One region of the Streptomyces sp. NPDC023541 genome, then DNA from elsewhere that is predicted to be linked to it. Evidence: riboswitches for the same ligand, from Rfam matches in the RefSeq annotation. Region 1 holds a riboswitch; each other region holds the start of a gene.
What was found. A riboswitch is a leader RNA that binds a small molecule or an ion and turns the genes downstream of it on or off. The one in region 1 is predicted to bind cyclic di-AMP.
Positions count from the first base shown of each region.

Region 2: another riboswitch for cyclic di-AMP. It lies ahead of ACZ3X1_RS17405 (M23 family metallopeptidase); the one in region 1 lies ahead of ACZ3X1_RS24895 (M23 family metallopeptidase).
Region 3: another riboswitch for cyclic di-AMP. It lies ahead of ACZ3X1_RS18935 (transglycosylase family protein); the one in region 1 lies ahead of ACZ3X1_RS24895 (M23 family metallopeptidase).

Region 1 covers NZ_JBVHJO010000010.1:143,760-147,738, forward strand. The annotation lists gene ACZ3X1_RS24885 (M16 family metallopeptidase) at 1-630, shown strand, start outside; gene ACZ3X1_RS24890 (M16 family metallopeptidase) at 651-2,018, shown strand; cyclic di-AMP (ydaO/yuaA leader) riboswitch at 2,233-2,391, shown strand; gene ACZ3X1_RS24895 (M23 family metallopeptidase) at 2,405-3,205, shown strand; gene ACZ3X1_RS24900 (GntR family transcriptional regulator) at 3,408-3,979, shown strand, end outside.
Region 2 covers NZ_JBVHJO010000006.1:224,543-228,521, reverse strand. The annotation lists gene ACZ3X1_RS17415 (MBL fold metallo-hydrolase) at 1-383, opposite strand, end outside; gene ACZ3X1_RS17410 (SGNH/GDSL hydrolase family protein) at 529-1,314, opposite strand; gene ACZ3X1_RS17405 (M23 family metallopeptidase) at 1,478-2,482, opposite strand; cyclic di-AMP (ydaO/yuaA leader) riboswitch at 2,485-2,667, opposite strand; gene ACZ3X1_RS17400 (tyrosine-protein phosphatase) at 2,976-3,767, shown strand; gene ACZ3X1_RS17395 (aspartate aminotransferase family protein) at 3,813-3,979, opposite strand, start outside.
Region 3 covers NZ_JBVHJO010000007.1:79,494-83,472, reverse strand. The annotation lists gene ACZ3X1_RS18945 (cytochrome P450 family protein) at 1-1,134, shown strand, start outside; gene ACZ3X1_RS18940 (transglycosylase family protein) at 1,325-2,287, shown strand; cyclic di-AMP (ydaO/yuaA leader) riboswitch at 2,568-2,739, shown strand; gene ACZ3X1_RS18935 (transglycosylase family protein) at 2,743-3,447, shown strand; gene eno (phosphopyruvate hydratase) at 3,720-3,979, shown strand, end outside.

The sequences.
Region 1 (3,979 bases):
CAGCTGCGCGAGGAGATCGTCGAGGAGGTTCCGGCGCGCGCGCTGATGGCCGCCTACCGGCTGCCGCACGACGGCACCCGCGAGTGCGACGCCGCCGACGTGGCGCTGACCATCCTGGGCGGCGGCGAGTCCTCGCTGCTGCACAACCGGCTGGTACGCCGCGACCAGACGGCCGTCGCCGCCGGCTTCGGCATGCTCCGCCTGGCCGGGGCGCCGTCGCTGGGCTGGCTGGACGTCAAGACCTCCAGCGGGGTCGAGATCCCCGCCATCGAGGCGGCCGTCGACGAGGAGCTCGCGCGGTTCGCCGCCGAGGGCCCGACCGCCGAGGAGATGGAGCGCGCCCAGGCGCAGCTGGAGCGCGAGTGGCTGGACCGGCTGAGCACGGTGGCCGGCCGCGCCGACGAACTGTGCCGGTACGCGGTGCTGTTCGGCGACCCGCAGCTGGCCCTCACCGCCGTACAGCGTGTCCTCGACATCACCGCCGAGGAGGTGCAGGCCGTGGCCGCGGCCCGACTGCGCCCGGACAACCGCGCGGTGCTCGTCTACGAGCCCCTCGCGGCCGAGGGCGAAGAGGGCGAAGAGGGCGAAGAGAACGCCGACAGCGACGAGAACGAGGGGGCGGAGCAGTGAGCGACACCGCAGCCGTCACGATGACCTTCCACCCGCGGCCGCAGGCCGGGGAGCCGCAGCCGTGGGCCTTCCCGGCCCCCGAGCGCGCGACGCTGTCCAACGGGCTGACCCTGCTGCGCTGCCACCGCCCCGGCCAGCAGGTCGTCGCGGTCGAGATCAACCTCACCGCGCCCCTCGACGCCGAGCCCGAGGGCCTGGACGGCGTGGCGACCATCATGGCGCGCGCCCTGTCGGAGGGCACCGACAAGCACTCCGCCGAGGAGTTCGCGGCCGAGCTGGAGCGCTGCGGAGCCACCCTCGACGCGCACGCCGACCACCCGGGCCTGCGGGTCTCCCTGGAGGTGCCCGCATCCCGGCTGGCCAAGGCGCTGGGCCTGCTCGCCGAGGCGCTGCGCGCGCCCGCCTTCGCCGACGCCGAGGTCGACCGGCTGGTGCGCAACCGGCTCGACGAGATCCCGCACGAGCTGGCCAACCCGCAGCGCCGCGCCGCCAAGGAGCTCTCCAAGGAGCTCTTCCCGGCGTCCCTGCGGATGTCCCGGCCGCGCCAGGGCACCGAGGAGACGGTCGCCCGGATCGACTCCGCCGCCGTACGCGCCTTCTACGAGGCCCACGTACGGCCCGCCACCGCCACCGCGGTGGTCGTGGGCGACCTGACCGGCATCGACCTGGACGCCGTGCTGGCCGACACCCTGGGCGCCTGGACCGGCGACACCGCCGAGGCGCGCCCCGTGCCGCCGGTGACCGCCGACGACACCGGCCGCGTGGTCATCGTCGACCGGCCGGGCGCGGTCCAGACGCAGCTGCTGATCGGGCGCATCGGGCCGGACCGGCACGACCGCGTCTGGGCGGCCCAGGTGCTGGGCACGTACTGCCTGGGCGGCACCCTCACCTCCCGCCTGGACAAGGTGCTGCGCGAGGAGAAGGGGTACACCTACGGCGTGCGGGCCTTCGGCCAGGTGCTGCGCTCCACCGCCGACGGCAAGGGCGCCTCCATGCTCGCCATCAGCGGATCGGTGGACACCCCCAACACCGGCCCCGCGCTGGAGGACCTCTGGAAGGTGCTGCGCACCCTCGCGGAGGGCGGTCTGACCGACGCCGAGCGCGATGTGGCCGTGCAGAACCTGGTGGGCGTGGCCCCGCTGAAGTTCGAGACGGCGGCCTCGGTCGCCGGCACGCTGGCCGACCAGGTCGAGCAGGAGCTGCCGGACGACTACCAGGCGCAGCTGTACGCGCAGTTGGCCGAGACGGGCACGGTGGAGGCCACCACGGCCGTCGTGCAGGCGTTCCCGGCGGACCGGCTGGTCACGATCCTGGTGGGCGACGCCGCGGTGATCGAGGAGCCCGTGCGGGCCCTCGGGATCGGTGACGTCACGGTCGTCAGCAACTGACGTCGCAGGCGCCCGTATGACGGGCAACTGACGCACTTTTCAAGGGGCTCCGGCGGTTTTCCGCCGGAGCCCCTTTTGTCCGTTTAGTGGTGAGGTTGCTTGTATGCGGTGTGGCGTACGCAACAAAAAGGCGCGTCTGTTTGGCGATTGACTGATGATCCGCCTAGCGTCATCCGTGCTGTCCGTCAGTTGTGCCCGCCGCACCCGCGGCACCGGACAGCGATCGCCGAGTCCCCGTCAGGCGCGAGCCTGGGGAGCCGGGGACCCACATCAGTCCCTGGGGTGAATCGGACCCCCTCGCAAGAGGAGGCCCGTAGGAGACCTTCCTGCTCCGAACCCGTCAGCTAACCCGGTAGGCGAGAAGGAAGGAAAGGATCAAACCCTTCATGGCGTTTGGCAGTCGTCCCGCTGGTACCGGCAAGCACCGTGGTTCCAGCCGCCTGAGCAAGAAGACCGCCGGCTACGCCGGTATCGCCGCGATCGCCACCACGGGTGTGGTCGGCTCCCTCGCAGCCCCGGCCTTCGCCGCGGACAACCACAGCAGCTCCGCCCCGGAGAACGGGCTGGGCGCCGTCGTCGTCGCCGAGGACCTCGCGGGCGACATCCAGGACCAGGCCGAGGCCCAGCACCGCGCCGCCGAGCACGCCGCCGCCAAGGCGCAGGCCGAGGCCGACGCCAAGCAGAAGGCCGCCGAGGCCAAGCGCCTCGCCGAGGCCAAGGCGAAGGCCGAGCGCGAGGCCGCCGAGCGCGCCGCCCGCGAAGAGGAGCGCAAGCGCCTCAACACCTTCGTCTCCCCGCTGGACGACTCCTACGTCAGCACGCAGTACAAGGCGGGCGGCGGCATGTGGTCCTCCGGCAGCCACACCGGCATCGACTTCCACGCCGCCTCCGGCACCTCGGTCCGCGCGGTGGGCTTCGGTACCGTCGTCGAGGCCGGCTGGGGCGGTGCGTACGGCAACAACGTCGTCATCAAGCACAACGACGGCACCTTCACGCAGTACGGCCACATGTCCTCGCTGAACGTCTCCGTCGGCCAGCAGGTCACCCCGGGCCAGCAGATCGGCCTGTCGGGCTCCACCGGCAACTCCAGCGGCCCGCACCTGCACTTCGAGGCCCGCGCCGGCTCGCAGTACGGCTCGGACATCGACCCGATCGCGTACCTGCGCTCGCACGGCGTCAGCGTCTGACCCGTTCCGCGGCTCACCGAGCACCGCGCACAGCTCCACGAAGACCCCGCCTCCCGAGCCGGGGTCTTCGTGTTTTCGCGTTCCGGCGCAATGTTTCGGATTTCCGCCCGCTCTCGAAATCTTGCTGTGCTGCAATAGAGTCGTTGTGTGCGCGTGGATGCGCACGGGGGGCTGGCGGACGGAAATAGGCGGAGGTTCGGTCTTGCGTATTCCTGCGCACGCGGTATGCACGGCAATTCGCGACGACATCGTCTCCGGGGTGTTCGAACCGGGCGGTCGGCTGACCGAGGAGGTGCTGGCCCGCCGGTACGGGGTCTCGCGGGTGCCGGTGCGCGAGGCGCTGCGGACGCTGGAGTCGGAAGGTTTCGTGACCACGCGCCGCCACGCCGGGGCCTGTGTGGCCGAGCCGACCGCGCAGGAGGCGGCGGACCTGCTGGAGCTGCGGATGCTGCTGGAGCCGCTGGCGGCGTCACGGGCCGCCCGGCGCCGCACCGACGCACACCTCAAGGTGCTGCGGGGGCTGGTCAGGCTGGGTCAGGAGCGGGCCAGGCGGGGTCAGGGCGAGGACCTGCGGGCGCTCGGGGGCTGGTTCCACGAGACGCTCGCGCAGGCCTCCGGCAGCCCCGGGCTGATCGCGCTGCTCACGCAGATGCGGCACAAGGTGGCGTGGATGTTCGTGGTCGAGGCGCCGGCCCGGCCCGCGGAGTCCTGGGCGGAACACGGCGCGATCGTCGACGCGGTGGCGCGCGGCGACGCCGAGCGGGCGCGGACCCT
Region 2 (3,979 bases), on a different contig from region 1:
AAGGGGGAGCAGCGATCGCCCCACACGGGGTCGAACAGCACCCGGTGCCCGTCGATCTCCGCGAGCACGCTGGAGTGCCCCATCCAGGTCAGGCGCAGTCCGCTGACCGCCGGCTTCGCCAGGTCCGCGAGGGTCGTGGGGTGCACCGGGATCGGGGCCCCGGGGCTGCGCCGGATCCGCTGCTCGCGGTGGAAGTAGGTCTTCGCGAACTCCGCCATCGACCCCGATGGCCTGCTCCGGGCCCCGACCGGGTTCTGGAAGACGCCGTCGGCGAAGTTCGGCGAGCGGCGGATCCGCTCCAGCCGGGCGCCGGACGGGTCCGCGCCGAAGGCTTCGGGCCGCAGGGCGCGCAGCCGAGGACGGAGGGGACGGGAGCCGGTCAAAGCGCCTCCTGGGAGGGATGGGGTCGGTGCGGTCGCATGGCTACGACCATCCCAACGCGCACCGGCCCCGAAGGATTCCGCTCGCCGCTCCCGCCCCTCGTGTCCTTGTCCCCGTTCCTTGCCCCCGTGCTCTCGTGTGCTGTGGCTACAGCGGCAGCAGGTCCGGCCGCTTCGCCGCGACGTGATCGCCGGAGGACTCGCCGCGCAGCCGGCGGCCGATCCACGGCACCAGGTACTCGCGGGCCCACTGGATGTTGTCGCGGGTCACGTCCACCGACCCGCGCGGGCGCAGCTGCGGCCACGGCTGGTCGGGGTCGGCGGGCACCTCCAGGCCGAGCACCTGGGCGGCGCGCAGTGCGACACGGGTGTGCCCCTCCGGCGAGAGGTGGAGCCGGTCCGCGTCCCAGGCGCGCCGGTCCTGTACGGACTTCAGCGACCAGAGGTCGAGGACCGGGCAGTCGTAGCGGTCGGCGATGGCGCGCACGTGCGCGCTGTACGTCGCGACCTTGCCGCGGAGGTGCTTGAGGACGGGCACCCCCCGGGTGTCGAAGCCCGTGGTGATCATGACGCGGCCGACGGCTCCGGTGAGGTCGGCCACGGCCGCCTCGAACCGCTCCGCCACGTCGTCCGGGTCGCTGCCGGGCCGGATGATGTCGTTGCCGCCCGCGCAGAAGGTGACCAGGTCCGGGGCGAGGGCCTTGGCCCTCGGCACCTGGTCCGCCACGATCTGGTCGAGGAGCTTCCCGCGCACCGCGAGGTTCGCGTACCGGAAGTCGTGCTCGTCGCGCTGATCGGCCAGGAGCACGGCGAGCCGGTCCGCCCAGCCGAGAAAGGAATCCCCAGGCCCCGGGTCCCCCACGCCCTCAGTGAAGCTGTCCCCGATCGCCGCGTACGAGCCGATGGTCTTGAGTTTCGTCGTCGTCGCTGCCACGAGAGCCCATCCTTCACTCCCGCACGCAACCTACGCCAACGTAATGAGGGGTTGACGGCCCGTGATCTCTACCACGCCGGGCATAAGGAATGGGTACACGTGAGGCCGGGACCCCCCTCGGGTCCCGGCCCCACGCGTGTCGGTGCTCCGTCGGCGGGTGCCGTCAGAGGCTGGCGCCCTTCGAGCGGAGGTAGGCGATCGGGTCCATGTCCGAGCCGTAGGACGGGCTCGTGCGGATCTCGAAGTGCAGGTGAGGGCCGGTCGAGTTGCCCGTGGAGCCGGAGAGGCCGATGCTCTGGCCGGCGGTGACGCTCTGGCCGGAGGAGACGGAGAGCTGGGAGAGGTGGGCGTACTGGGAGTACTTGCCGTCCGCGTGGCGGATGACGACCTCGTTGCCGTAGGCGCCGCTCCAGCCGGCGGAGACGACGGTTCCCGCGCCGACGGCCTTGACGCTGGTGCCCATGGCGGCGATGAAGTCGACGCCGGTGTGGTAGCCGGAGGACCACATGGCGCCCGCGACCTTGTACTGGGTGGAGATGCCACCGCCGACCGGGGCCACGAATCCGCCGGCGGCGGGCTGCGCGGCGGGAGCCCCGGCGGGGGCGGCGGGCGCCTCGGGGGCAGAATCCTGCCGCGCCTGCGGGGCGGCGGGTCGCCCGGCAGGCTTCGGCGCCTTCGGGGCCGCCTTCGGGGCCGCCTTCGGGGCCGCCTTCGGCGCGGCCTCGGGGGCGGTGCGCGGGGCGGGGACGGCGTCGGCCGGGGCGGCGGCCTCGCCGCGGCCGCCGAGGGTCAGCTTCAGGCCGGGGTGGATCAGCGACGGGTTGGCGCCGACCGCCTCGCGGTTCTCGGCGTACAGCCGCTGCCAGCCGCCGGAGAGGTTGCGCTCCGCGGCGATCTCGGAGAGGCAGTCGCCCGGGACGACCGTGTAGACGGTCGGCGCGGCCTGCACGGCGGCCGCGGGAGCGGCGGGTGCGGCCTGGAGGGCGGCGGGGGCCTGCGGGGCCACCGCGGGTGCGACGGCCGGGGCCGCCGCCGGAGCGCCGGCCGCGTTGGCGCCGGCGGCACCCATCAGCGGCAGGGCGAGGGCCGCGCCGCCGGTGCCTGCGACCGCGAATCCGCGGGAAATGGAAAGGGACTTGGGACGGCGGTGCTTACCCTTTGCAGGCATGGCGCATTCCTCTCCGGCGCCTACGAGGTGAGCTGTCGGGTTCGGACTGGAGATGTCCGGCCGTACATGTACGGGACATGAACGGCTTCACCCCGAGCCGTACCGGAGAAAAGATCTCCGAAACAGCGGCTTACCTGGTTCCCCCGCTCCTGCCGCGCGAAATGGTTTGGTTGCGGTTTCCGGGCGGCGGCAGGATTCGGCGATCCACCCGGATCGATCGCGAAGGTAATCCCTTGCGGGCACACCGAACAAGCCGCGAATTCCCTGACGGATTCACAGGCATGAGGGACCGCCGGAATTCCGGTCACCCTCCGTCCATTCCGTTCCGCCAACAGCCGCCCCCACCGGGCCATTCGGCTTCGGCGATCAGGCACTCACGGTCACCGTATGATCTGGCTCACGGGGACGCGCCCGATCTCGCCTCCGGTTATGGCAAGTTGGCGCCAAGTAGCTCAATTCGGACAGAGGACACGCGAGAGGCGGAGGAGTTCCCTTGACCCAGCAGATACAGGAGCCGGAGCTGACCGGGGTGCGCAATTTCCGCGATGTGGGCGGATTGCCGACTTCTGATGGACGAACGGTCGGTACGGGACGACTCTTCCGAAGCGGACATCTGGCACATGCCACCGAAACCGATGCAGAGTTTCTCACCTCGCTCGGTCTCCACACCATCTTCGACTTCCGCAACGGCGCCGACCACGCCCTGGAGGGCCCGGACGTCGAACTGCCCGGCGTGCGGAACGTCAACATCCCGCTCTCGGACCCCGCGGACGGCCGGGAGTTCTGGCGACTGGTCCGCGACGGCGACCTCGACCAGCTCCGCTCGATCCTGGGCGACGGCAAGGCGGCGGCCCGGATGTCGCTCTCCTACCGCCGGATCATCCGCGACCGCACGACCGAGCACGGCCGCGTCGTCCGCGCCATCGCCGAGGACAGCGTCCCCGCCCTCCTGCACTGCGCGGCCGGCAAGGACCGGGCGGGCCTCTCCGTCGCCGTCACCCTGCTCGCGCTCGGCGTCGAGCGCGAGGCGATCGTGGCGGACTACCTGGAGTCCAACGCCCCGCACCGCCGCTACCGGGTGCGCCGCAGCTCCGCGTCGGCCGAGGCCCGCTCGCCCGAGGTGATGGAGCTGCTCGCGCCGCTCTTCGACGCCCGCGCCGAATACCTGATCGCCGCCTTCGACACCATCGACGAGGTCTGGGGCGGGGTGGACCGCTACCTGGCGGAGGGCCTCGGACTGACGCCCGAGACCCTCGACCGGCTCCGGGACCGGTTGCTGGTCTGATCAGCCGGCCGGGGGACCGGCGACCGGTACCGGGGAGGCAGGCCGTCAGCGCGCCGCGACGGCCTGCTTCACCAGCGTCCTGCCGAAGTCCCACATCAGACCGGACCCGCCGTGCGCCTCGTCCATGACCTCGCGGAAGGCGCCGACGAACCGGTCGACGTCCTGCTCGGCCAGGACCAGCGGCGGAATCAGTTTGATCACTTCCAGATGGT
Region 3 (3,979 bases), on a different contig from region 1:
CCCAGCGGGGTCGAGGCATGGCTCGTCACCCGCTACGCGGACGCCCGCCAGGCCCTCGCCGACCAGCGGCTCAGCAAGAATCCGGCACACCACGCGGAGCCCGCGCACGCCAGGGGCAAGACCGGGATCCCGGGGGAGCGCAAGGCGGAGCTGATGACGCATCTGCTGAACATCGACCCGCCGGACCACACGCGGCTGCGGCGCCTGGTGTCGAAGGCGTTCACGCCGCGCAGGGTCGCCGAGTTCACCCCGCGGGTGCAGGCGCTCACCGATCATCTGATCGACGGGTTCGCGGGGAGGGGGGAGGCGGACCTCATCCACGAGTTCGCGTTCCCGCTCCCCATCTACGCCATCTGCGAGATGCTCGGGGTACCGCGCGAGGACCAGGACGACTTCCGTGACTGGGCCGGGATGATGATCCGCCACGGCGGCGGTCCGCGGGGCGGAGTCGCCCGGTCGGTGAAGCAGATGCGGACCTATCTCGGTGAGCTCATCCATCGCAAAAGGGATGACCTGGGCGACGATCTGATCTCCGACCTGATCCGGGCGAGCGACCACGGCGACCATCTGACGGAGGGTGAGGCCACCGCGATGGCCTTCATCCTGCTCTTCGCCGGTTTCGAGACGACCGTGAACCTCATCGGCAACGGCGTCCACTCCCTCTTCATGAACCCCGTCCAGCGCGAGCGCCTGCAGAGCTCCCTGGCCGCCGGGGAGAGCGGGCTGCTGGCCACCGGCGTCGAGGAACTCCTGCGCTACGACGGCCCCGTGGAGCTTGCGACGTGGCGGTTCGCCACCGAGCCGTTGACCCTCGGCGGCGAGCGCGTCGAGACCGGCGATCCCGTCCTGGTCGTCCTCGCGGCCGCCGACCGGGACCCCGAGCGGTTCACCGACCCGGACACCCTCGACCTCTCCCGGGCCGACAACCAGCACCTCGGGTACGGCCACGGCATCCACTACTGCCTGGGCGCGCCGCTGGCCCGGCTCGAAGGACAGACCGCGCTCGCGACCCTGCTGACGCGCCTGCCCGACCTGGAACTCGCCGTTCCGCCCCAAGACCTGCGCTGGCGTGGGGGGTTGATCATGCGAGGGCTTCGTACTCTTCCCGTTCGCTTCACGGCTCAAAACACTTGAGCGGGATCTGATCAAAAGTCAGATCCTGCTTGAACTTGTGACAATCGTTCGAAGGCCGCTAGGTTCTGCCGTTACCCCGCTGTTATGCGAAAGGTGATCCCTCATGCTCTCCGGGAACGGCCGTCACAGACGCCCCCGCCAGGTCCCCGCGCTGGTAGTCACAGCCGGAGTCACTGGCTCTGCGCTGGCCATGCCGCTGCTTGCCGCCACCAGTGCCACCGCTGCCGACACCGCCACCTGGGACAAGGTGGCCGAGTGCGAGAGCGGCGGCGCGTGGAGCGCCAACTTCGGCAGTGGCGCGTACGGCGGCCTCCAGTTCACCCAGGAGCAGTGGCAGAACGCCGGCGGTCTGGACTTCGCCGAGCGGGCCGACCTCGCGAGCCGCTCGCAGCAGATAGCGGTGGCCGAGCGCGTGCTGGCCTCCCAGGGCCCGCAGGCCTGGCCGCTGTGCGCGGCCTCCGCCGGACTGGACCGGCAGGGTCCGGCCGCGGTCGTCGACCCCGGCCTGCCCGGCAGCCCCACCGCGGTGGGACCCGCGCCGTCCCGCCCCGACGACACCGTGCCCTCCGCCAAGGGCGGCAAGCCGGCCACGGACTTCGGACTCTCGACCGCGGAGACCCCGAGCCCTTCGGGCACCCCCTTCCTGATCCCCGACGCGCCGTCCCTCGGACTGCCCGTCATGCCCGCGCCCGACGTTCCGACGACGCCCCCGGCCGACCCGGGCACCCCGGGCGCCCCGGTCCTCCCGACCGACCCGGCGACCCCGCCGGTGAGCCCCACCGACCCCACGGCCCCGGTCCTCCCGACGGACCCGACGGCTCCGACGGCGCCGACGACCCCGCCGGTCACCCCGGGTCCGTCCCCGACGGACCCGACGGCCCCCGCGGCACCGGCGGCCCCGGCGACCCCGGGCGCCACTCCGGCCGAGGGCAACGGCAAGCACCGCGGTGCGCCCTCCCCCGAGGAGGGCGCCCCGTCCGATGCCGCGCCGGACCCCGTCTACACCGTGCAGGCGGGCGACAGCCTGGCGACCATCGCGGTTGCCAAGGGCGTGAAGGGCGGCTGGAGCGGCCTCTACGAGGCCAACGAGCAGGTCATCGGCGAGGACGCCGATCTGATCAAGCCCGGGCAGAACCTGGATCTAACCACGTAATAAGGACAGTTGGTTCGCCCGGAAAGACCTTGATTGTCTGTTTTCGGCAAGTGAGACATGTGTCTCTTCCGGTCAACTGGCGTGTCCCGCCCGGGGCCTTGCGCAAACCCCGGTCTCACCTGCGCAAACACCTCTGCGGAGAGCGCAAGTAGGGCCCCTTTCTCCCCGATGTTCCTCGTTGAACATCGGGGAGAGCTGTGTCTACCTTCTGAATCGCTCGCCACCGCGAGCTCCTTCGACCGCATCGCCGAGTCCTGCCGGCGGACGGGGGGAACAGTCGTCGCGTAAAGCGCCGAAGGCAGGAGCGGGGGACCCAAGGTAGGCGCCGCGAGCGTCCGTTGAGAGACGGTCACGCAAGCGGCTTGGGGTTAAGCGGTGCGCTAGGTCGCGCCGCCGGGCACTCACAGGCCCGAACCCGACAGCTCACCTCGTAGGCGTCGGTGAGGAGAAACCTCATGCTGCTTTCCGGCAAGGGCAAGCACCGTCGCGCCTCCAAGGCCGTCCGCATCGTCACGCTCGCCGGTGTCGCCGGTGTGGCCGTCGCCGCCCCCCTGATGACCGCGGGCGCCGCCAGTGCCGCCACCGCGTCCGAGTGGGACAAGGTCGCGCAGTGCGAGTCCGGTGGCAACTGGGCCATCAACACGGGCAACGGCTACTACGGCGGACTGCAGTTCTCGTCCTCCACGTGGGCGGCGTTCGGCGGCAAGTCGTACGCCTCACAGGCCAACCAGGCCTCGAAGGCGCAGCAGATAGCCGTGGCCGAGAAGGTCCTGAAGAAGCAGGGCAAGGGCGCCTGGCCGCACTGCGGCAAGGGCCTGTCGAACTCCTCGTACACGGGCGGCTCCTCCGAGACCCCGGCCTCCACCAAGCCGAAGGCCGAGACGAAGAAGACCGAGACCAAGAAGACCGAGACCAAGGCCGCGCCGAAGAAGGACACCAAGCGCGCCGAGGCCCCGGTCACCCGCTCCGAGCGGACCGAGGCCCCTGCCGCGCCGAAGACCGGCAACGGCTCGTACGAGGTCAAGCCGGGCGACACCCTGGGCACCATCGCCGAGGCCAACGGCGTCAAGGGCGGCTGGCAGCAGCTGTTCGAGCTGAACAAGGACATCGTCTCGGACGCCGACCTGATCTTCCCGGGTCAGAAGCTGAAGCTCAGCTGACCGCTGCGGCAATAGCCGCAAAAGCGTACGCAACGCGCAGAATTCCCACCGCCCGGCGCCCTTCCCCCCACGCGCCGGGCGGCGGTGTGTGCGGCAGCGGAACCCCCGTCATGCGGGGCCCTATGTCCGGGAAGAGGGGTATTCGGGCCCTTTTTCGTCCCAGGACCCGGGCGGTCGGCAGGGTGAGTGCCCGGATCCGGTTAGGCTCTAGTCGGCCAGGCCGTCCCACGGCCTGACGCCACCGCACACCCAGCGTCACATCCCAGAAGGAGATGCTCGTGCCGTCCATCGACGTCGTCGTAGCCCGGGAAATCCTGGACTCCCGAGGCAACCCCACGGTCGAGGTCGAGGTGGGCCTCGACGACGGCAGCACCGGCCGTGCTGCCGTTCCGTCCGGCGCCTCCACCGGTGCCTTCGAGGCCATCGAGCTCCGTGACGGTGACCCCAACCGTTACTTCGGCAAGGGTGTCGAGAAGGCCGTCCTCGCCGTCATCGAGCAGATCGGCCCGGAGCTCGTCGGCTACGACGCCAC